One region of the Rhizobium sullae genome, then DNA from elsewhere that is predicted to be linked to it. Evidence: riboswitches for the same ligand, from Rfam matches in the RefSeq annotation. Region 1 holds a riboswitch; the other holds the start of a gene.
The links. Region 1 has a riboswitch for S-adenosylmethionine ahead of N2599_RS00760 (O-succinylhomoserine sulfhydrylase). Riboswitches for the same ligand answer to the same signal wherever they lie in the genome.

Region 1 (12,073 bases):
TTCCGAAGCAACGATCAAGGCGCATGTCTCGGCCATCCTCCTGAAGCTCAACGTCGACAGCCGCACGCAGGCCGTCATCCAGCTCGGCAAGATCAACATGGCGATGGTTGCCTGACGCCAATACAGGATTTTATTCCTCATTTCTCTTTACTATGAGAAAGCCTGGCGTTAATCTTCCTGCCGATTGGAGAGCGGCGCCGGGGCGCAGGACCAAGCAAGATGCTGTCACACGAGCAGATTTGGGGAGCGATCGATAGGCTTGCCGAACGGCATGACCTGACACCGTCTGGTCTTGCGCGCCGTGCCGGCCTCGACCCTACCTCCCTCAACAAATCTAAGCGGTTGTCTGCCGATGGCCGGTTGCGCTGGCCTTCGACGGAATCGATCGCCAAGGTGCTCGATGCGACAGGCGCCACCATGGAGCAGTTCATGGGCTTCATGCGGTCCGCAAACAGCTTCTCCGGTCTGCCGGATGGCGCATCCCCCCCGCAGGGAGGCTCCATTCCCCTGCTCGGCTTCGCACAGGCCGGCGCAGGCGGCTTTTTCGATGATGGCGGTTTCCCGGCTGGCCAAGGGTGGGATGTAGTGGAATTTCCCGCCGCACCCTCGCAGAAAGCGGGCGTCTATGCCCTCGAAGTGCAGGGAGACAGCATGATGCCGCTTTATCGCGACGGCGACGTCCTGATCGTGGAGCCGGGCGCACAGGTGCGCCGCAACGACCGCGTCGTCGTCAAGACGCGCGAGGGCGAGGTGATGGCCAAGGTGCTGCTACGCCAGAGCCCACGCTCCATCGAACTGATGTCCCTCAATTCCGAACATCCGAACCGGACGATCGAGTTTTCCGATGTGGATTGGATCGCGCGCATCATCTGGGCCAGCCAATAGGAAAATCTTCCATGCGGCCTGCAGCACTTCTGACAGCTGTTGCGGGAATAACAATCGTCGCCGTGATGCTGGCGGCAGGCAGGGAGCGGTTTGCCGGGCCGGATGTGGCGACGACCGCGATCGAAGATCCCAACACAGCTGCCAAATCCGAGGAGGTACCAAAGCCGCCAATTGCCCTTCCCGATCCAAAGATCAGCATGAACGCGCGGCCGGTCGACCAAGCAAGCCAGTTCTATCCGGCTGAGGCGGAGGGCAAGCCGCTGGAACGGGTAGCCGTGCCCGAACCGGAAACGCCAAAGCCGGAGCCGCAGAAAGCCGCAACATTGCCGAGGCCGGTCGCCGAGAGTGCTGGCATTCTCGCCTTCGGCGACAGGAAACTGCAGCTTGCCGGCATTGTTCCGACACAGGCCGACAAGATTTGCAAAGAGCTGGATGGGAACGAATGGCCTTGCGGAATGCTCGCCAAGACGAATTTCCGGCTCTTTCTGCGGCTGCGCTCAGTCACCTGCGATCTGGAGGACGCCAACTGGACCGGCATCACGACGGCCTCCTGCAAGATCGGCGCGCAAGACCTTTCCGAATGGCTTGTCGAGAACGGCTGGGCGGATGCAGTCGCCGGATCGCCGCTTACCGGAGCGGGCGAAAAGGCGAAGGCGGAGAAGAAAGGCGTCTATGGCGAGGATCCGCGCAAGGGCGCGCCGCTGACCCTGCCGCCCGGACCGCCGCCGGATAATCCTCTCGATCCGATCTAGCGATCCCTTGTAATGGCGGACGGCAGTTCCTAAACTCCTGCCGAAGCAGAGGGAATGACCGAATGAACAAGCCGCTTTCCGCCCACGATGCCCTGATTTACGTGATGGTGATGGCATCCGCCGTCGACAGCACGATGAACGACCGGGAGATGGAGCGCATCGGCCAGCTGATCGGCTTTCTGCCAGTGTTCAAGGATTTCGACGACGACAAGCTGATTTCGATTGCCCGCGACTGCGCAGCACTGCTGGCCGGGCCGGAAGGTCTCGATGTCGTTTTGGAAACGGTGAAGGACACGCTGCCGGCGCGGCTCTACGACACCGCCTATGCCCTTGCCGTCGAAGTCGCTTCCGCCGACCTTTCCGTCAAGGCCGAGGAGCTTCGGCTGCTCAGCATGCTCCGCGACCGGTTGGGTCTCGACAAGCTCACCTGCGCGGCCATCGAACGCAGCGCGATCGCCCGCTTCCGCAACGGTCAATAGAGCCCATAAGGGAAATAACGCAGGTAGATTTCCTGCAGGCGGCCGTTTCTGGAAAGTGCTGCAAGGGCGTGGTCCAACGCTGCCGTCAATACGCTGTCGTTCTGGCGAAGCATGATCGTCATGCCCTCTCCCAGAAACTGCTCCGACAAATAGGGGCCGTCGAAGAGCGCGCAGCATTTGGCGGATGCCTGAGAGGAAACCCAGAAGGACAATTGCAGGGCGTCGGCGAAGGCAGCGTCCACCTTGCCATCCCTCAGGGCCGTCAGCAGTGCCTCCCTATTCTCGAAAAGCACGGCTTTTATTGCCGGAAAGTAGGCGTTAAGCATGGCCTCATGTACGGTCGCCTTGATGACGCCGACCGATCGGCCAGACAGCGCTGCGGCGGTATCCCCTTTTATCTCCGCTTTCGCATTGCGCACGAAACGGGCCGGCAGCATGAGGTAGGGACGGCTGAAGGTAAACTGCTTGCGTAAGTCTGAAGTTACGGCCAACCCCGCGATGACGGCATCGCCCTGGGAGGCAGCAAGCGTCTCCTTCAAATCGGCAAAGGGCAGCGCCTGGATCTCGCATTTTGAAGCCACTTCCAGTTCATTACATATCTCGCGCGCCAAATCGATATTGAAGCCCGACAGCTTGCCATTCTGGTCGGTAAAGTTGAAAGGTGGGAAATCGACAGCAGTCAGGAAGCGCAGGCGGACGAGCGAAGAGAGGTCCGGCTTGGCAAGCCTTTCACGGGCGTCAAAAAGCAAAGGCAGCGACGATGGCGCCTGCTGCGCAGACGTCGTCCCTGCAGAAAATACAACCAAGGACAGCCAAAAAGTTAAAAATCCCTTAAAACTTAGGGACGCAGGGAAAGATTGTCTCACTATCATCCGGCTCGGGTTAGGGTCGGGGCATCGCCGCTTGGCGATGGTGTATCAGAGTCATCCGTATTGGGAAATATGCGCCGGGCCGCACCACCGGCCATAAAAGTGCGCCAGAAGTCGGTCATGCGCCTTCATCAGCGGGAGCAGATCGTAGACGAAAGCACCTGCTTTCGCGATGTGATTGCCGTTCTTCTGAAGCGGGGCATGTGCCCGACCTGTTGGGGTGGACGGCCCCCGAGCGGCATCGAAATGTGCCAGAGTGAGCCGTTAACGATCTCAAACGAAGGAGCCGTCCGTGGATCAGATTATCCGTATTGGCATGGATACGTCAAAGCACGTCTTTCAATTGCATGGTGTAAACGCCGCCGAGCAACCGATCTTGCGCAAGAAGATGCGCCGCAAGGAGATGGTGGATTTCTTTGCGAATTGCCCACCGACCGTGATTGCGATCGAAGCCTGCGGCGCTTCGCATCACTGGGCCCGGTTGCTGACGGGGCTCGGACATGAGGTCAAGCTGATCGCGCCACAACTGGCGAAGCCCTACGTCAAGCGCGGCAAGAATGATGCGGCCGATGCCGAAGCGCTATGCGAGGCGATGAGCCGTCCGACGATGCGGTTCGTTCCGGTGAAGAGTGCGGATCAGCAAGCCGCGCTGATGCTGGTGGGCATGCGCGAGCGCGCTGTCGCCGCACAGACGCAGCTTGCCAATACAATTCGTGGCTATGCAGCTGAGTTCGGGCTGACGGCGGCCAAAGGCATGTCTCATATTCCGCTCCTTCTGGAACGCATCATGATTGATGAAAGCGTTCCGGCTGTGGCGCGTGAGCTGTTTACGTCTCTCGCTGAGGAATTTGCGCAGTTGGGGGATCGCCTGAAAGAGGTGGAGGCAAAACTGATGGCCTGGTATCGCAACAATGAATGTTGTCGCCGTCTTGCAAAGATCCCTGGTGTCGGACCGATCGGCGCGGTCTTGCTGGCGATGAAAGCTCCGGCCCCGGAACAGTTTACATCCGGAAGGCAGTTTGCCGCCTGGATGGGCCTAACGCCCAGAGACCATTCGACTGCGGGCAAAGTCAGGCTCGGTGTCATTACGAGGGCCGGCGATGAGACCTTGCGCAAGACATTGGTCGTGGGTGCGACCTCGCGGCTTCAACAGGTAAGAGCGGGACGTGGAAAGAGCACTTCGCCTTGGCTCATCGAGTTGCTCAAGCGCAAGCCACCCAAGCTCGTGGCTGTCGCGCTGGCCAACAAGATCGCCCGGATCGCCTGGAAGATAATGGTGACCGGCGAGGACTACAAAGGTAATGCTCGCGACCGGCTCTGGCCTGCGCAGCATAGAGAGATCAGTCAGGTCTAGGTTAGCAGGTTACAGATGCTGCCGTGCCGATCTGATGCGTGAACTTGCAAGGAACGAGCAGATGGTGTGATCGATCGATCCGAGACGTGGGACACTCCGTATCTCTCAGTGGCCGTTGAAGGTCGCCGACCTGTTTGGAACTCACGTCGCGGAACCCATCTTGGCCAGCGTTCATGTGCGAGCGCAACAACAGGCCGGACATATGAACGCAAGCGATCTCGATCAAATCATCATAGGAGTTCTTGCAGGGAGGGGGCCGTCCACATATGAGAGATAGGTGACGTTTTGTACCGGAGACATGGGTGACACTTTTCGCTTTTTGGCGGGAGGTGTTGATGCCGTGGAAAGAGACTTCGGTGATGGAGGAACGTCTACGATTTGTCGCCCGGCTATTAGAGGGCGAAGGCATGAGCGATGTGTGCCGTGCATTCGGCATCTCGCGCAAGACCGGCTACAAAATCTTCAATCGCTATAAGGACGACGGCCTGGAGGCACTGACGGATCGGTCTCGACGGCCGGTGCGTTATGCCAACCAGCTGCCTGAGCCGGTCGAGGCGATGATCGTCTCGTGCAAGAAGAGCAAGCCGCATTGGGGTGCCAGGAAGATCAGGGAGCTTTTGGTGAAGCGCCTGGCCGGCGATGTGCGCGTGCCGTCGAAGAGTACGGTGCATGCCGTTCTCGATCGACATGGTCTGGTCGCCCATGCCCGCAAGCGGCAACGACATCGAGCCGAAGGGACAGCCTTGTCACAGGCATTACTGCCGAACGATCTGTGGTGTGCCGACTTCAAGGGCGAGTTCAAGCTCGGCGATGGCCGATACTGTTACCCGCTGACGGTCACCGACCAGGCGTCACGTTATCTTCTCGCCTGCGAAGCCTTTGAATCGACACGAGAACGGGCTGTCTTCGACGCGTTCCGGCGGCTGTTTACCGAATGCGGCCTGCCGACGGCGATCCGCAGCGACAACGGCTTGCCGTTCGCCAGCCCCAACGGGCTCTACAATCTGTCGAAGCTGTCGGTGTGGTGGCTGAGGCTCGGGATCACGCTGGAGCGCATCAGGCCGGGCCGTCCCCAAGAAAACGGCCGGCATGAGCGCATGCACCTGACGCTGAAGAAAGAGGCGACCAGACCACCGGGCAAAAACATCCTCCAGCAGCAGGCCCGCTTCGACGCTTTCGTCAGCGAATTCAATCAGGAGCGGCCGCACGAGGCGCTCAACATGAAGGTGCCGGCAGATCTCTACGTCGCTTCGTCACGCCCCTATCAGGGCCTGCCGGAGATCGACTACCCCTTCCACGATCGCGATGCGCTGGTGACCAATTGCGGCCGCATCTGCATCTACCGCAAGAAGGTCAACATCTCGACCGTGCTGGCAGGACAGAAACTGGGACTCAAGGAAGTCGACGACGGTATTTGGCTCGTCAGCTTCATGCAGTATGATCTGGGATATATCGACCTGGAGCAGAGGACCTTGCAAACCATCGACAACCCGTTCGGCACGAGGTTGTCACCCATGTCTTAGGTACGATCTGTTACCGATGTCTCCGGGTCGGACACATCGGCTAGCTGGAGCGGGTGAAGGGAATCGAACCCTCGTATTCAGCTTGGGAAGCTGCTGCTCTACCATTGAGCTACACCCGCAATGACGGAAGCCTTCCAACAGATGGATGGCGGTGTCAAGGCATCTCAGATGCGGAAATGTTTGGAGAGCTTCAGGCCCTGAGCCTGATAATTCGATCCAAGGCCGGTGCCATAGAGGCTTTCGGGCTTTTCCAGCATGTGCTCGTAAACCAGGCGGCCGACGATCTGGCCGTCCTCGAGGATGAAGGGCACTTCGTGGCTGCGGACCTCGAGGACGGCGCGGCTGCCCATACCGCCGGCGGGCGCGTGACCGAAGCCCGGATCGAAGAAGCCGGCGTAATGCACGCGAAACTCGCCGACGAGCGGATCGAAGGGCGTCATTTCGGCGGCATAGTGCGGCGGAACGTGCACGGCCTCGCGCGAAACGAGGATATAGAACTCATCCGGGTCGAGGATCAGCTCGTTGCTGCCGCGACTGTAAAGCGGCTCCCAGAAATCGAAGATATCGTGCTCGGCCTTCTTGTCGACATCCACGACGGCCGTGTGATGCTTGCCGCGATAGCCGATCAAGCCCTCCTTGTCGCCAGCCAGGTCGATCGAGAGCGCAATGCCGCCGCCGGAAACGTTGGGCTTGGCGCTTGCGACCAGCGTTTCCGCATCATGCAGCGCCTGCAGTTCCGGCTCGCCGAGAATGGAATGCCCGACACGGAAGCGTATCTGCGAAAGGCGCGAGCCGCGGCGTACGACGACGGGGAACGTGCGCGGGCTGATTTCCAGATAGAGCGGGCCGGAATAACCGGCAGGAATCTTGTCGAATTCCTGCGCGTAGTCGGTAATGACGCGGGTGAAGATGTCGAGGCGGCCGGTCGAGCTTTTCGGATTGGCCGAGGCAGACATTTCAGCCGGAAGATCGAGCCGCTCCATCAGAGGCACGATATAGACGCAACCCGTTTCGAGCACGGCACCTTCGGAGAGGTCGATGACATGCAGGCTCAGCCGGTCGAGCTTATCGGCAACGAGATGCGATGGACCCGGCATGAAACTTGCCCTAACGCGGAACGCCTTGGCGCCCAGGCGCAGGTCCAGGCTGGCCGGCTGGATCTGATCGCGGTCCAGTTCCCGCTCCGTCGTGAGGCGGCCGGTTTCAAACAACGCGGCTATTGCGCGATCGGCCAAGATTCCAGTTTCGCGAGCCATCATGCTCCATCCATAATTCGCTTCCGACAAAACCAAACTCAAGGAATTGACGCAAGAAGCTAACAGCAGTATTGCAGCTTTATCCCGTGGTGATTTGGCCGGTCGGCTTGCAGCCACGTTAAAGAAGTGGCTAAAAAGACCGGGTATGAAACCGGTCTGCTTTTGCGGCCGGTTTTTTTGTTGTTTGAAGGTGGTGATGGCATGAGCAAGACTTGGCGCCCGGCAACTCAACTCGTTCACGGCGGAACTCTGCGCTCGCAATATGGCGAGACTTCGGAAGCGATCTTCCTGACGCAGGGTTTCGTCTATGATACGTCGGAAGCGGCTGAAGCCCGCTTCAAGGGCGAGACGGACGGCTTTATCTATGCCCGCTACGGAAGCCCGACCAACGACATGTTCGAAAAGCGGATGTGTGCGCTCGAAGGCGCCGAAGACGCCCGCGCCACCGCTTCTGGCATGGCTGCCGTCACCGCGGCGATCCTCTGCCAATTGAAGGCCGGCGACCATATTGTTGCCGCCCGTGCGCTCTTCGGCTCCTGCCGGTGGGTTGTCGAAACGCTGGCGCCGAAATACGGTATCGAATGCACGCTCATCGACGGCCGCTACCTCGAAAACTGGGAAAAGGCGATCCGTCCGGCGACGAAGGTCTTCTTCCTTGAAAGCCCGACGAACCCGACGCTGGAAGTGATCGATATCGCAGGTGTTGCCAAGCTCGCGAATCAGGTCGGCGCCAAGGTGGTCGTCGACAACGTCTTTGCGACGCCGCTCTTCCAGAAGCCTCTGGAACTCGGCGCCCATATCGTCGTCTATTCCGCGACCAAGCATATCGACGGCCAGGGCCGCTGCCTCGGCGGCGTCGTGCTTTCCGACAAGGAATGGATCGACGAAAACCTGCACGACTACTTCCGCCATACAGGTCCGGCGATGTCGCCATTCAATGCCTGGACGCTTCTGAAGGGGATCGAAACGCTACCACTGCGCGTCAAGCAGCAGACGGCAAGTGCGGCCAGGATCGCCGACTTCCTCGCCGAGCAGAGGCAGGTGGCAAACGTGATCTATCCGGGGCGCAAGGACCATCCCCAGGCCGACATCATCGCCAAGCAGATGTCCGGCGGCTCCACGCTCGTCGCATTCGAGTTGAAGGGCGGGAAGGAAGCCGCCTTCGCGTTGCAAAATGCGCTCGATATCATCAAAATCTCAAACAATCTCGGCGATTCCAAGAGCCTGATCACCCATCCGGCAACCACGACGCACAAGAACCTGACCGACGAAGCGCGCGCGGAACTCGGCATTTCCGCCGGCACGGTTCGCCTTTCGCTCGGCATCGAGGATGCAGAAGACCTGATCGAAGATTTCGCTCAGGCTCTTTCAAAGGTTAGGTCCTGAACTTGCAATAGCGACGGCCGGACCTTGCCGGCCCGGCCGGATGCTCCACCTAATAAATAGCGCAAGAGTCTTGCTTCAATGCGGAAATGAACTTTGATAATTAGGATTAATGTTCGAAACGACGTGTAATCACGCTGTTTGAAGGATGATGCATGTGCCGTTTCTTGACGGATCGAGCGCTGCATAAGATACGGGTAACATATCTTGGCTATGGTGTAAGGCATGTACCGCGCCCTCACACGAGATATCGAAGTCGTCGTCGAGCCCTTTTATCTGGAGGAGCAATCCGATCCGGACGACGATCGCTATGTCTGGGGCTACCGGATCGTTATCAGCAATAAATCGGACCTGACCGTGCGGCTCATCAATCGCTACTGGAACATCACCGATCAGAGCGGCATCGTGGACGAAGTGAGTGGCCCGGGCGTCGTGGGCGAGCAGCCCCGGCTGGAACCCGGCGATACCTACGAATACTCATCCGGCTGTCCGCTCGATACGCCCTCCGGCCTCATGTTCGGCCATTACCAGATGGAAACGGATGACGGCGAGCTTTTCGATGTCGAAATACCCGCCTTCTCGCTGGACTCCCCCGGGCTGCTCAGAGTGCTGAACTGATCACTCGGCAGCCGATGCGACTTCCACGACTTCAAAACGATAGGTCGTGGAGCAGAACTCGCAAGTGACGGCAATCTCGCCGTTCTCCTGACTGGCATCGATCTCTTCCTCAGAAAAGCCCTTCAGCACGTTCTTGATCTTGTCGCGCGAGCAACTGCAGCGATCAATGACTTCCCGGGTACCGAAAACACGCACTCCGCGCTCGTGAAAGAGGCGGAAGAGCAGGCGTTCGATGCCGACCTGCGGATCCGTCAGTTCGTCCGCATCGATGGTGTCGACCAGCGCGCGCGCTTCGGTCCAGGTGTCGTCTTCCTTGTGTGCCAGAGCGGCGTTATCGCCGTCGCCGCCGTGGAGGTCGGGCTGACGCATACGCTCCGGCGCTTCCGGCAAGAATTGGGCAATGAGCCCGCCCGCCCGCCAGCGGTGGCGCGGCTGGCCCGCCTGGTCGCGATCGAACAGTTCGGCAGCCGCTAGGCGGACGCGCGTCGGGATTTGCTCCGACTGCCGGAAATAGGTGCCGGCGATATCTTCGAGCGAGGTGCCGTCAAGCGCCACGATGCCCTGATAGGGCTGGCTGAACTTGCCCTGGTCGATCGTGAAAGCCAGCACGCCCTTGCCGAGAAGCTGTTCCGGCTCGGTTTCGCCGGCAGCGACCGCCTTGTCGAGCAAGGCCTGATCGAAGCGTGCATAGGCGCGCACATTCTGCGGCGTCGAGAAATCGGCAACGAGAAGATCGACAGGGCCGTCGCCTTTTGTCTGCACCGTAAATTTGCCTTCGAACTTGAGGGACGTCCCGAGAAGTACCGTCAGCACGATAACTTCAGCAAGCAGCCGGGCGACGGGTGCAGGATAATGATGGCGCGCGAGGATCGCATCCAGCATAGGCCCGAGTTGGACGGCGCGGCCACGCACATCGAGGCCTTCTACCTGAAATGGGACTACGTGATCATCGCCAGCGAAATCGAACTCGCCGAGAGCACTTGCAATTTCTGCCATGGTCTTACTCCTAGTAGTCCAGGCGGCAGACCAGAGGTCTTTTCGCCCGTGCCGCCACGAGGCCATCAGGCCAGACGTGGCGCCCAGTATGGTTCAGATCGCGCCCAGGCACCATGCAAGAATCGACTTTTGCGCATGAAGACGGTTCTCCGCCTCATCGAAGACCACGGATTGCGGGCCATCGATCACATCATCCGTCACTTCCTCGCCGCGATGGGCGGGCAGGCAATGCATGAACAATGCATCCTTGCCGGCCTTCGCCATCAAAGCCGAATTGACCTGATAGGGCTGGAAGACGTTGTGACCGCGGGCCCGATGTTCCTGATTCATGGAGACCCAGGTATCGGTTACCACACAATCGGCGCCTTCGACCGCACGGTCGGCGTCATGGCCAAGCATGATTTCGGCGCCCTCATTGCGGGCCCAGTTGAGATAGTGATCCTTGGGCTCGGAACCAAGAGGCACAGCCATATTCATGCGATAGCCAAAACGGGCCGCACCTTCGACCAGCGAGTGCAGTACGTTGTTGCCATCGCCGGTCCAGGCAATCGTCTTGCCCCTGATCGGACCGCGATGCTCCTCGAAGGTCATGATATCTGCCATGATCTGGCAGGGATGCGTGTCGTCCGTCAGCGCGTTGATGACCGGCACCGTCGCATGTTCGGCGAGCTCCAGCATGCGGTGGTGCTCCGTCGTGCGGACCATGATCGCATCGACATAGCGCGAGAGCACCTTGGCCGTATCGCCGATCGTCTCGGCGCGGCCAAGCTGCATCTCCGTGCCGGAGAGGAAAAGCGTTTCGCCACCGAGTTGACGCATGCCGACATCGAAGGAAACGCGTGTGCGCGTAGAGGGTTTCTCGAAGATCATCGCCAGCATCTTACCCGCGAGCGGCTTATCGCCTTTGCCCGCCTTGAAGGCCTGCTTGCGGACGATCGCATCATCCATGATGGCTCTGAGATCGGATGCAGTTACCGCCGAGAGATCGAGAAAGTGTTTGGGGGAAGCCATGTCGTTCTTACCTGTATGCGCCTTGAGGGGCGTTATCCGTTCAAGCCGTCTTCCTGGTTTTTGCCGCGCGAATGCTTTCGGCAGCGCGCTCGACGCGGGCAAGGCCCTCGCGGGCTTCCTCCGCCGTGACGACTAGAGGCGGAAGGAGACGGATGACATTATCGCCCGCCGGAATGCCTAGAAGATGAGCAGCACGAATGGCCTGCAACAGTTCGGAAGACGGGACGGCAGCCTTGATGCCGAGCATCAGGCCTTCGCCGCGCACATCTTCGATGATATCCGGATAGCGATCCTTCAGCGAGGCAAGGCCCTGGCGGAAGACGAGTGCCACATCGCGGACATGCTGCAGAAAGCCGTCGGCGAGGATGACGTCGAGCACCGCGCTGCCGACCGCCATGGCAAGCGGATTGCCGCCATAGGTGGAGCCATGCGTGCCGGCCTTCATGCCGGAGGCGGCATCCGCGGTCGCCAGGCAGGCGCCGAGCGGGAAGCCGCCGCCGATACCCTTCGCTACCGCCATGATATCCGGCGTGACACCCGACCATTCGTGAGCAAAGAGTTTGCCGGTACGGCCAACGCCAGTCTGGACCTCATCGAGGATCAGCAGCAGACCCTTCTCATCGCAGATCTGGCGGAGCGCCTTCATGAACTCATTCGTCGCCGGACGGACCCCGCCCTCGCCCTGCACCGGCTCTACGAGGATGCCGGCGGTCGCATCGGTGATCGCTGCGCGGACCGCCTCGATATCGCCGAAGGGAACCTGATCGAAGCCCGGCGCCTTCGGGCCGAAGCCCTCGAGATACTTCTCCTGGCCGCCGGCGGCGATTGTCGCCAGCGTGCGGCCATGAAAGGCGCCTTCGAAGGTGATGATGTGGAAGCGCTCGGGATGACCGTTGGAATACTGATAGCGGCGCGCGGTCTTGATCGCGCATTCCAGCGCCTCGGCG
Region 2 (12,073 bases), 850 kb from region 1:
TAGGAGATGACGGTCGCGTCCTTTTCGAGACGGCAGCTGTCGCTGCTGATTTCGATGGCGCAGATGCTGTTGCGCAGGTTGCCGCCGATACCGCCTTCGGTTGTCGCCGATGCGATGAGCAATTGCTCGGCCGCGATGCGCCGCATGAAGCCTGCATGCCATTCGCTTTCGGTACCGTGCTCGGCAACGCTCGAAAGCTTGATGTGGTGCATGGCAAAAACCATGGCACTCGCGGCGCAGGCCTGGCCAAGAACGGAGCAGAGTTCAGCGATTTCGGTCGTTGAAGCGCCCTCGCCGCCGAGATGGCGCGGCACCTGAATGCCGAGCAGCCGCTCGGCTTTCATTGCGTCGACAGCCTCGCGCGGAAAGCGGCTTTCGGCGTCGACATCGTCGGCATATTTCGCCGCGATCTCGGCAACGCGCGCCGTTCTGACGGTAAAACTGTCTTCCGTGATCTTGACCGGAAAGTTCATCATGCGACCTTCCGGTTGTCCTTGATGATATCGACGGTTTTTTCGATCGCGGAGATGCTGGCAAAGGACTTGCGGTTGAGGAGATTGTCCGGGAATTCAATATCGAAGGCTTCTTCGATACCGAGCATGAGTTGCACGGAAGCAAAGGACGTTAGACCAACCGCATAAAGATCGGCGTCGTCGGCCACCTGATCGATCGAAACGGGCAGCTTGCCGAATTTGGCGAGCAGTTCGCGGATTGTCTTGTTCATCCTTAGCACCTCCAAGATTGTCATGATCCCGAGCTGGCGATTATCGCCTTCATCATGAGCGTTCTTTTAGGCCGGAAAACCAAATATTCCGCTAACTTGTCTGGTTAAATATGAGGAAGACTCGCACTTAAAGTTTTAGCAACTACCTTGCCGCAACAGCTTTTATCTTTTTCGTGACAGATACTTAGCCGTTACTCCTGCCGCAAATGATAAAATTGGTATCTGGGCTGAAAGTGCGGAAATGAGACGTTTGTGTTTGCTTTCTGTCACTCGGAGGGAGGGTAGGAATGTTCGCCGCCCCGGTAATCCGACACGGAGAAGCAGCCATCCGCGCTCTTCCGGATAGCGCTCTCGCCGATCACTGCTTTCCCGTAACCACCTGGAATATCAAGGATATAGGCTGGCTGACAGAGGCCCGAGATGCGCCCGCGCAGCGACGAAACGATCTTCTGACCCTCCTCGATCGCCAGCCGGAAGTGGCTGGTGCCGGGTGCCAGATCGGGATGATGCAAGTAGTAAGGCTTGATGCGCGTCTCGACGAAGGCCTTCATCAAATCTGCCAGAACGGCAGCATCGTCGTTCACGCCTTTCAAAAGTACGGACTGGCTGATCATGACGAGACCGGCATCTACGAGCCGTGCACAGGCTGCACGGGCCTCGCTTGTCAGCTCGCGCGGATGATTGGCGTGGAGCGCGATATAAGTTGTCTTGCCGCTCGCTTTCAAGGCGGCGATCAGTGCGGCATCGATCTTCGGCGGATCGACAACGGGTACGCGCGTGTGGAACCGGACGAGCTTCACATGATCGATAGCTGCAAGCTCCCGCGTGATCTCATCAAGCCGCCGCGACGAAAGGACGAGCGGGTCGCCGCCCGTGAGGATTACTTCCCATATCTCCGGATGGCTGCTTATATAGTCGAAAGCAGCCTTCATCGCCGCCGGCTCAAGCGTGCCAAGCCCTTGAGGACCGACCATCTCTCGCCTGAAGCAGAAGCGGCAATAGACCGGGCAGACGTGCACGGCCTTCAGCAGCACGCGATCCGGATAGCGGTGCACGATGCCCTCAACCGGGCTGTGCGCATGATCGCCGATCGGGTCGGCGCGCTCTTCAGGTGTTGCAATAAGCTCGGCTATATCGGGCACGAATTGACGCGCGATCGGATCGGCCGCATCGGTCCGATCGATTAGCTTGGTAACGGTGGGCGTCAGAGCGATCGCATATCGTGCGGCCACCTCTTCCAATGCCTGCCGATCGCGATCGGATACCAACCCGGCGTTCGCCAGGTCATCGACGCTTTTGATCGGCCGGACGATATTCATCGACCGTACTCCGCAACCGGCGTCCAGAGCACCTGGTCGATACGCGATGCGCCCGTTGCCAGCATCACTAGCCGATCGAAGCCAAGCGCAATGCCGCTTGCCTCCGGCATGATCGAAAGCGCATCAAGGAAATCCTCGTCGAGCGGGTAGCGTTCACCGTATATGCGCGCTTTCTCAGCCATCTCGATCTCGAAACGGCGGCGTTGTTCTGCCGCATTGGTAAGTTCGCCGAAGCCGTTCGCCAACTCGACACCGCAGGCATAGAGCTCGAAACGCTCCGCAACTCGCGGATCGCGCGCCGAGGGACGGGCAAGTGCGGCCTCGGAAACCGGGTACTCGTCAAGAATGGTCACCCGCCCGAAACCTAAGTGCGGCTCTATCTTTTCAACAAGCGCGCGGCTGAAAAGATCAGCCCAGCCGTCGTCGGCAGAAACGCGGATGCCATTCCGGCGCAGTTCGGAGGCCAAATACTCCCGGTCCGTCGATCCATCTGCGGCGATCGACGCCAGCAGGTCAATGCCTCCATAGCGCTCGAACGCCTCTGCGACACTGATGCGTTCAGGCCCAGCAAAGGGGTCGGTCTCGGCGCCCTGGTAGGTTAGCTTCGGCGTCTTGATGGTTTCGGCGGCCAGCGCCAGAAGCCGCACGCAATCCATCATCAGCGTCTCGTAGCTTTCGCCGGCACGATACCATTCCAGCATCGTGAATTCGGGATGATGCAGCGGGCCGCGCTCGCGGTTGCGATAGACATGCGCGAAGCAGGCAATGCGCTGCTCGCCGGCTGAGAGCAGCTTCTTGCAGGCAAATTCCGGCGAGGTGTGCAGGTAGAATGGCGTCGCCTGCCCGTCTGTCGTCAGCGCCTCGGTTGCAAAAGCGTGCAGATGCGCCTCGTTTCCCGGCGAAACCTGCAGTGTCGCCGTGTCAACCTCTATGAAATCCTCGCGAGCGAAGTAGCCGCGCAGCGCCCCCTGGATTGCATTCCGCCCGATCAGGAAAGGGCGGCGATCCGCATGGACGCTCGGCGTCCACCAGGGAGACGCTTTGGCGCTAACAAGGTTCATACTCAGCTTTCTTCGTCTAGCCAGCCAATGCGAGGGCTGGCCTTTTGCCGGATTTTAGGTTAGTTGCGCCCCAACGAAAAACAATGTGCGTCATCGAGGCCCTTTCGACAGTCCCTCTACGACGCCAAAAGCCGAGTTACAAGGAAGTCTTATGGTCAAGGTCATCGCCTCTTCGGTCCGCAAGGGCAACGTTCTCGACGTAGACGGCAAACTCTATGTCGTTCTCACCGCGCAGAACTTCCACCCTGGCAAGGGCACGCCAGTCACCCAGGTGGACATGCGCCGGATCGTTGATGGCGTAAAGGTGTCCGAGCGCTGGCGCACGACAGAGCAGGTCGAGCGCGCCTTCGTCGAAGACGTGAACTTCCAGTTCCTTTACGAAGACGGCGAAGGCTTCCACTTCATGAACCCGGCGAACTATGACCAGGTTGTCGTCGACAATGAAACGATGGGCGACCAGAAGGCTTACCTCCAGGAAGGTATGACGTGCGTTCTGTCGATCCATGAAGGCATTCCGCTGGCGATCCAACTGCCGCGCCACGTCACGCTCGAGATCGTCGAGACGGAACCGGTCGTCAAAGGGCAGACGGCGTCTTCCTCCTACAAGCCGGCAATGCTTTCGAACGGCGTGCGCACCATGGTGCCGCCGCATATCAACGCCGGCACCCGCGTCGTTGTCGCAACGGAAGACAACTCCTACGTCGAACGCGCCAAGGATTGATCCTTCGGACATGTCAGACAGAGAGGCCGGCCTGACGCCGGCCTTTTTTGTTGGGCTCAGAGGTGAGGATTACGCGGCCGGTATTTCTTGACGAGCTGCTGGTTGACGGCAGCAGCCCCCGGCATGTTGGCACTGAGATAGACCGGTGCATCGCCGGACTTCGAAAGCTCCGCCGCGACTTCCGCAAAGATCGCGTTCAGCACCGTTGCTCCGACTGCCGTCGACACCGGGCCGACCTTGAGGCCGCTTCCAGCCAGATCGAGCACGGCATCGCCGGGCGGAAGGCCGTTGTCCAGCACTACATCTGCGATATCCGCGAGCCGGCGGCGGCCGTTGGCAATCGCGCTTGAATAGGCAAGCGAGGTAATGGCAATCACCTTGGCGCCGATCTCGCGGCCATAATCCGCAGCCTCGATCGGTGCGGCATTCACGCCCGAGTTCGAAGCAATGACGATGACATCGCCCGGTTGCATGCCGTAGCGCTCCAACACCGGGCGGACGAGACCCTCTGTGCGCTCATAGACTGAGCTGATCACCGCCCCCTCGTGCAGCATGGCAGAGCCGACCAGAACTGGCACGGTGAAGGCCAGACCGCCGGCGCGATAGTGCACCTCCTCAGCCAGCATATGCGAATGGCCAGTGCCGAATACATAAACGCGCTTGTCGTTACGTGCCGCATCGAGGATTGCTGCGGCCGCCTTCGCCATCGGTTCTTCAAGACTTTTCTTCAAAACCTCCAAACGGCCGATCAGATTGGAAAAGTAAGCATCCGTAACCTCGGTCATGGCATTTCCTTCACTTCAGGCCGCTTCGCCGCCGATCCAAGTGGCAGTAACTTCGATCGCATCCGTCAGATGCACGAGATCGGCGCGCGCTCCCGGCGAAAGATGGCCATAATCATCGAGCCGGAGAGAGCGGGCCGGATAAAGCGTTGCCATGCGCAGTGCCTCGGAAAGCGTCAGATCGAGATAGGTGACGCCATAGCGGATGGTCGACGCCATATCGACGTCGGATCCGGCAAGCGTTCCGTCCGAAAGCACCAGCTTCGAGCAGAAGCCCCCCTTCTCACGCCGCACGGTGCGGCCGTTCAATGTGAACGTATCTTTTTCGGATCCAACCAGCGACATGGCGTCCGTCACGAAGAAGAGCTTACCCTCCCCGCGCTTGGCACGAAGTGCCGTGCGCAGCGCTTTCGGATCGACATGGTGGCCGTCGGCGATGATGCCGCACCACGTCGACGGATGGTCGATCGCGGCCCCGACCAGACCGGGCGCGCGATGGCCCATCTGGCTCATGGCGTTGAAAAGATGAGTGACGCCGCGCGCACCGGCATCGAACCGCTCTTCCGCGGCTTCGCTGGAACAATCCGAATGACCGATGCTAACGATGACGCCGGCTTCGCTCAGTTCGCGAACCTGCGCGACCGTCACCTGCTCGGCCGCCATCGTCACGAGCAGCGTACCGATGGCCTCGCGGGCTCGGATTAAGGCTTTGACATCCATGTCTTCGACCGGGCGCATCAGTTCGGCAAGATGCGCACCTTTACGGGCGGGTGCCAGATGCGGACCTTCCAGATGAAGACCGGCCACGCCGCGGTTGGTTTTGACCGCATCCTTCGCGGCCTCGATCGCCGCCGCCGTCGCCTCTGCCGTATCGGTGATCAGCGTCGGCAGCAGTGCCGTCGTGCCGTAACGCCGGTGCCCCTCGGCGATGATATGCATTGACGATGCCGACGGCTCATCGTTCAGCATACGCCCACCGCCGCCATTCACCTGCGCATCGACGAAACCTGCCGAAAGCACGCCGCCGTCAAGCAAGATCGTCTCGCGCTCGGGCAATCCGTTACGCGGAACGATGGCCTCGACCCGGCCATTAGTAACGATCAGCGCTCTTCCGTCGTGGAACCTCTCGCCGTCGAAGATGCGGGCACCGGTGAAAATCTTGCGGGGCATCATATCGTCTCCGTGACTTTGAGCAGGTTCGCCGGCTTATCCGGATCGAAACCCTTGCGACGCGTAACCGACTCGATCAGGCGATAGTAGACGAGAAGCGACACCAGCGGATCGAGCAGGCCGTTGCCCGTCGTCGGCACGCGCAGATTGACGCCGGAAAGCGGTTGCGCCGAAAACGGCACCGTCGTTGCGCCGAGCTTCTGCAACCGTTCCAGCGCCTGAGCGTTGTTGGCATAGGCCGCATCGTCGGGCATGAAGGCGACGATCGGGAAACCCGGCTGTACGAGTCGCATCGGGCCATGCATCAGTTCGGCCAGCGAGAAGGCTTCCGCGTGAAGGCCGGACGTTTCCTTGGCTTTCAGCGCGGCCTCAAGCGCGATCGCGAATGCCGGACCGCGGCCTGCTATATAAAGCGAGGTCGCATCGAAGAGCACGTCTTCTGCCGCACCTGTATCGATACCCACAGTCGCCGATAGAGCCTCAGGCAATTTCTCCAATGAAGCTTGCAGATCAGCCTTGCTGCCAATCGCAGCCGTCACGCCGGCAAGCGCTGCGACCGAGGCAATGAACGACTTGGTCGCGGCAACGCTCTTTTCCGCACCCGCATTGAGGTCCAGAACGATATCCGCCTGCTTCGCAAGCGGGCTGTCAGTGACGTTCACGACGGCGATCGTCTTCGCGCCGCCGCGTTTGGCGGCTTCCTGAAGGGCGACGATATCCGGGCTGGCGCCCGATTGCGAAACCGTGAAGTGAACGCCACCCTTCAGCTGCAGAGGTGTACCATAGACAGACGCGATCGATGGGCCGATCGAGGCCACGGGAACACCGGTGGTGATTTCAAAGAGATACTTGAAGAAGGTTGCGGCATGGTCCGAAGAGCCGCGCGCGGCCGTCGTCACCACGCTCGGACGAGCCGAGGAAAACAGCTTGGCGATCTCGGCGAACACCGGCTTTTCCTTTTGAAGCAGCGAGGCGACCACGTCCGGCGACTGACCCGCCTCCTGCAGCATCAGCGACTGGTTCTCACTCATAGGTCATCTCCAATTCTCAGTTCGGCTACGAAATCATAGGCATCGCCGCGGTAATGCGAGCGGGTGTATTCCACGACCCGCTGATCTTCCAGGCGGGAAATCCGTTCGATCAAAAGCGCCGGCGCACCGGTCTTCACATTCAGCATCGAGGCCGAGGAAGGGTCGAGCGTCACGGCGGTTAGCCGCTGCAGAGCACGCACCGGCTTGTGGCCGCTTGCCGCCAGCGCATCATAAAGCGATCCCTCGCCGCCGGCATTGTTGCCGAGGAACTTGACCGGCACAACCGCCCGTTCGATCGCCAGCGGCAAGCCATCCGCAAGGCGCAAACGATCCAAGCGCAGAACGGTCTCATCCTGCCCCAAACCGAGGAGGAAGGATTCTTCCGGCGACGGCGAATTGATCGTACGGGACAGTATCCTTGCCGCCGGCGAACGGCCACGTGACCGCATATCGGCCGAGAAAGACGAAAGACGCCAGAGCGGCTGCTCCATGCGCTCGACCTTGCTGGAAACGAAAGTACCGCTGCCGTGTCGCGACTCCAATGCACCGGAACTCATCAGATCACGATAGGCGGTCCGCACTGTCACGCGGCCAAGCTTCAGGGCCTCGGCGAGGTCACGCTCTCCGGGAAGAGGCGCCCCCGGCTTAAGAAGGCCTTCCTGAATGAGGCCCGTCAAAGCCAGCGCCAACCGCTTGTACAGCGGTCCCGCCATCACGTCATCGCGCAGACCGCGGGCATTGAGCTCCGCTACCAGACTGGTTCTATCCATGGATAGGCAATAGAACCTATTTAGAACCACTTTTCAAGTTGAATCTATATAGGCAAAATAAAACCCTCGTGACGGGCACGAGGGTTCAAGGGCGAGGCAATATCCCCGCAGAGATCAGCTCTTCGTGAAGATGTAGTCCGTCTCCTGCCGCAGCACGTCGCCTGGGCGCAGCACCGCATTCGGGAAGCCTTCGTGGTTGATTGCATCCGGCCAGACCTGCGTTTCAAGGCAGAAACCGGCAAAGGGCCCGTATTTCCGGCCGCCGATGCCCGGTACCGCAACGTCGAGCTTGAAGCCGGCATAGAACTGCACTCCCGGTTCAGTAGTCCGAACCTCCAGCGAGACACCTGAATTGACGCTGCGTGCCAGTACGACGGAGCGCTTTGCCATGCGTTCCGTCGAAAGGCAGAAATTATGATCGTAAAGCGCCTGCTCTCCACCTTCGAGCCGCTTCATCGGCGCCATTTCGCGGAAATCGAACACCGTGCCTTCGACGGGACGGACCTCGCCGGTCGGAATCTGCTTGTCATTGGTCGGTAGATAATGATCGGCAGCGATCATGATGTCGTGGCCGAGCGCATTCTCGCGGCCGTCGAGGTTGAAATAGGCATGCTGGCAGACATTGGCGAGCGTCGGCTGGTCGGTGGTCGTTTCATAGAGAACCGAGAACTCGCCATTGCCATGGACCCGGTAAGTCGCTTGGACCGTGCAATTGCCCGGATAGCCGGCGCGGCCGTCCGGGTCGACAATCTTCAGCACGACGCGATCGACCTCATGCTCGACGATCGTCCAGTTGCGCTTGGCGATATTGTCGCTTCCGCCATGCAGATGCGAAACGCCCTTTTCGTTGAGTTCGAGCTGATAGGCCTTGCCATCGAGCATGAATTTGCCATCGCCGATGCGGTTGGCGCAGCGGCCGGGCGTCGCGCCGAAATAGGCGGAATGGGCCGGATAGCTGGCAAAGTCCTCGAAGCCGAGCAGGAGAGGGGCATCATGCCCATCGAGCCGGAGATCCTGTATGACCGCACCCCAAGTCATGATCTTGGCGGTGAGACCACCGCCCTTGATCTCGACGCGATAGACGGTTTTGCCGTCCTTCGCCGTTCCGAAAACTTCCCGTTCGAGCTTTTCTGACATGGTCCGCCATTCCCAAATCTGTGTTGATTTCAGGTCGCGAACCTGCCCCCATTTGCCAAGGACCGCAACCACCAAGCACAAAAAGAAACGCTGCAGCCGCAAGGTCAGCGGCGGCTGCAGCTCAGATTTTTGTGCCGATTTCGTCGAGATTATAAGGCGTCGTCTGGTAAATCTCGTTGATCCAGTTGCCGAAGAGCAGATGCGCGTGGCTGCGCCAGCGGTTCTGGGGTGCGAGCGACGGATCGTTATGCGGGAAATAATTGTGCGGCATCTTGATCGGCACCCCGGCATTCACGTCGCGGAAATATTCGTCCGAAAGCGATGTGGAGTCGTATTCCACATGGTTGAACATGTAGAGCCGCTTGCCTTTTTCCTCGTGCGCGAGACACACGCCCATCTCATCGGATTCCATGAGGATTTCGAGGTTTGCGGATTTTTCGATATCGGCGCGCCGGACCTCGGTCCAGCGTGAAACCGGCACCTCGAAATTATCGGAAAAGCCGTTGAGGTAGACAGATGAGGGCTTGAGGTTCTTGTGACGATAGACGCCGAAGGCCTTTTCCTTGAGCTCGTATTTCGGGACCTTGTGGAAATGGTAGATCGCCGCCATTGCGCCCCAGCAAACATTCATGCTCGAATGAACGTTCGTCTCGGTCCAATCGAAGATCTGCTCCATTTCTTTCCAATAGGTCACGTCCTCGTAAGGCAGAGCCTCGATCGGTGCGCCGGTGATAATGAAGCCGTCGAACTTGCGATGCTTTACCTCTTCCCAGGTCTGGTAGAAGGCAAGCAAATGATCTTCGGACGTATTCTTGGCCCTATGGTTTCCAATGCGGACCAGCGAGAGCTCCACCTGCAGCGGCGAAGCGCCCACGAGGCGTGCCATCTGCAACTCCGTCTTGATCTTGTTCGGCATGAGATTGAGAAGCCCGATCTGCAAAGGGCGGATATCCTGACGGATCGCCGCCGTTTCGGTCATCACTCGCACGCCCTCATGAACGAGAGTTTCGAAAGCGGGCAGGGTATCGGGGATCTTGATAGGCATTGCGGTCACTCGATCAAACAAAGGTACCGGCAAACAAAAACCGGCGGCGAAAGAATCGCTACCGGTCCGCACGCGGCCCTTTAGCGATTTATTTAACGTGGCTGCAAGCCGGCCGGCCAAATCACCACGGAGCACACTAAATAGCGCTGGAGCCCACGCGAATCAATCGCGATTCTCGAAGTGGCGCGTTGAACCAAGGTAACTCACGCGTTAATGACTGGTAGAATCTGTTGATAGACAGGGCGCGTCACCATGTTAATCAAAGATCATGGTTCGCATGGAAGAGCATAATGGCAGACGACGTCAAAGTCAGACCGAGCATTCAAGGACAGGATAGGGTAGGTTACGATCTGAGCCTCGGATATCGCCTGAAGCTGATGTTTGCGGCATTCTGGAATTCGAAGGTCCGCAGCAAGATCGTACTTCTCGCGCTGATTCTAGTTGCTGTGATTCTGGCGACCGCTTATGGCCAGGTTATCTTGAATCGCTGGAATGCGCCGTTCTACGATTCCCTACAACGCCGGGACGTCACCGAATTCTTCCATCAGCTTGAGGTTTTCGCACTGATTGCCGGTTCACTGCTGCTCCTGAACGTCGGCCAGGCGTGGCTCAATCAGATGACCGCGCTTTACATGCGCGAAGGGTTAACCCGCGATCTCGTGGATCAATGGCTGAAGCGCAAGCGTGCGCTGCGCCTCGCTTCAACCGGCCTGATCGGCGTCAATCCGGACCAGCGATTGCATGAAGACGCCCGCAATCTTGCGGAAAGCACGACCGGCCTCACGCTCGGCCTCCTCCAGTCGACGATCCTGCTTGTCAGCTTCATCGGCGTTCTCTGGGAGCTTTCGAGCGGCTTCGTCTTCCATTTCCGCACCTATGCCTTTGCCATCCCAGGATATATGGTCTGGGCCGCGATCTTTTATGCGGCGTCCGCCTCGATTCTCAGCCAGATCGTCGGCCGGAAATTGGTGAGGCTGAACGCCGACCGCTTTTCCAAGGAGGCGGAGCTTCGCTTTTCGCTGATGCATGCCAACGAAAATATGCCAGCGATTACCGTTGCCCGCGGCGAGGAAAACGAACGTGAGCGGATCAATGGAGACATCACCTCGGTACTCGCCATCCTGAAGCGCCTGACGATGGCGACCACCAACCTCACCTGGGTTTCGGCCGGCTACGGCTGGCTGGTCATCGTCATTCCGATCATCGTTGCCGCTCCCGCCTATTTTTCGGGAAGCCTGACCTTCGGTGAACTGATGATGTCCGTCGGCGCCTTCAACCAGGTGAACACCGCACTGCGCTGGTATGTCGCCAATTTTGGTCCGATTGCCGAATGGCGTGCCACGTTGATGCGCGTGACTGATTTCCGCCACGCCTTGCAGGGCATGGACGAGCCGCTCAATCCGAAGAATGCGATCGCCTACGAGGATAACGCGGATACGCTGACCCTCAGGAATGTCACGATCGCAGCCAAGCTCGGCGAGGAGATCGACGAGTGCGGCGGCTTTGCCGTTCGCGAGACGGATGTCACGATCAGGGCTGGCGAGAAGGTCATGATCAATGGCGATCACAATGTTAATCGCAAACTGCTGTTCCAGGCGCTCGCCGGCCTCTGGCCCTGCGGCCACGGCAAGATAGGGCTGCCTCCTGCCAAGGACATTCTCTTCTTTCCGCAGGTAGCCTATGTACCGGGCGGCACGCTACGCGAAGCGCTGTCCTTCCCGGAGCCGGCGACCACCTACAATAAGGAAGATGTTGAAACAGCACTTGAAAAAGCCGGCCTTGGTCACCTCGTCACACGTCTCGATACACGAGCCCGCTGGGACAAGGTGCTGGATTCCGACGAGCAGAAGGCGATCGGCTTTGCCCGCCTGCTGCTCGTTCGCCCGCGCTGGATCATTTTCGATGAAGTGCTGGAAGGGCTTGAACTGGAATGGCAATCAACGCTGATTGAGGTACTAACGATGCTGTCCGGGTCCACCATGATCTATATCGGAAGATCCGACGCTTACCTCGAAGCGTTCAATCCGCGCACCTTGCATTTGCACCCGCTGGCGGCAAAAATCGAGCAACCGACTGTTCCAAAGACCGGGACTGGCACAGCGCATGCACCGGCTCCTGCCCTTTGAATAGTTGGTTAACATCTGCCACATGAAACAGTAAGGCGCACTTTCCTATCAGCCTTCCAGCTCTTCGCGCAGCATTTCGAGCTCCAGCCATTCCTCTTCCATTGTCGTCAGGCTGTCGCGTAGCTTTTCCATCTCCGCCGCAAACCGATTGAAGGTGGCGGGATCCTTGCTGAATAGATTGGGGTCT

Region 2: linked by a shared signal. The riboswitch ahead of metA (homoserine O-acetyltransferase MetA) and the one ahead of N2599_RS00760 (O-succinylhomoserine sulfhydrylase) in region 1 are both predicted to bind S-adenosylmethionine.

The regions. Positions count from the first base shown of each region.
Region 1 covers NZ_CP104143.1:150,643-162,715, reverse strand. The annotation lists gene N2599_RS00805 (response regulator) at 1-115, shown strand, start outside; gene N2599_RS00800 (LexA family transcriptional regulator) at 220-885, shown strand; gene N2599_RS00795 (thermonuclease family protein) at 897-1,637, shown strand; gene N2599_RS00790 (tellurite resistance TerB family protein) at 1,700-2,116, shown strand; gene N2599_RS00785 (transporter substrate-binding domain-containing protein) at 2,110-2,982, opposite strand; gene N2599_RS00780 (IS110 family RNA-guided transposase) at 3,278-4,339, shown strand; gene N2599_RS00775 (IS481 family transposase) at 4,675-5,862, shown strand; tRNA gene N2599_RS00770 (tRNA-Gly) at 5,908-5,981, opposite strand; gene N2599_RS00765 (2'-deoxycytidine 5'-triphosphate deaminase) at 6,027-7,121, opposite strand; SAM riboswitch at 7,195-7,273, shown strand; gene N2599_RS00760 (O-succinylhomoserine sulfhydrylase) at 7,320-8,504, shown strand; gene apaG (Co2+/Mg2+ efflux facilitator ApaG/CorD) at 8,727-9,119, shown strand; gene N2599_RS00750 (Hsp33 family molecular chaperone) at 9,120-10,115, opposite strand; gene argF (ornithine carbamoyltransferase) at 10,209-11,126, opposite strand; gene N2599_RS00740 (aspartate aminotransferase family protein) at 11,167-12,073, opposite strand, start outside.
Region 2 covers NZ_CP104143.1:3,434,318-3,446,390, forward strand. The annotation lists gene N2599_RS17200 (acyl-CoA dehydrogenase family protein) at 1-473, opposite strand, end outside; gene N2599_RS17205 (acyl carrier protein) at 473-724, opposite strand; gene N2599_RS17210 (lysine-2,3-aminomutase-like protein) at 991-2,043, opposite strand; gene epmA (EF-P lysine aminoacylase EpmA) at 2,040-3,104, opposite strand; gene efp (elongation factor P) at 3,256-3,825, shown strand; gene N2599_RS17225 (SIS domain-containing protein) at 3,882-4,610, opposite strand; gene nagA (N-acetylglucosamine-6-phosphate deacetylase) at 4,626-5,777, opposite strand; gene N2599_RS17235 (SIS domain-containing protein) at 5,777-6,808, opposite strand; gene N2599_RS17240 (GntR family transcriptional regulator) at 6,805-7,578, opposite strand; gene N2599_RS17245 (aldose epimerase family protein) at 7,693-8,715, opposite strand; gene metA (homoserine O-acetyltransferase MetA) at 8,837-9,760, opposite strand; SAM riboswitch at 9,821-9,898, opposite strand; gene N2599_RS17255 (ABC transporter ATP-binding protein/permease) at 10,051-11,886, shown strand; gene N2599_RS17260 (ATP-binding cassette domain-containing protein) at 11,935-12,073, opposite strand, start outside.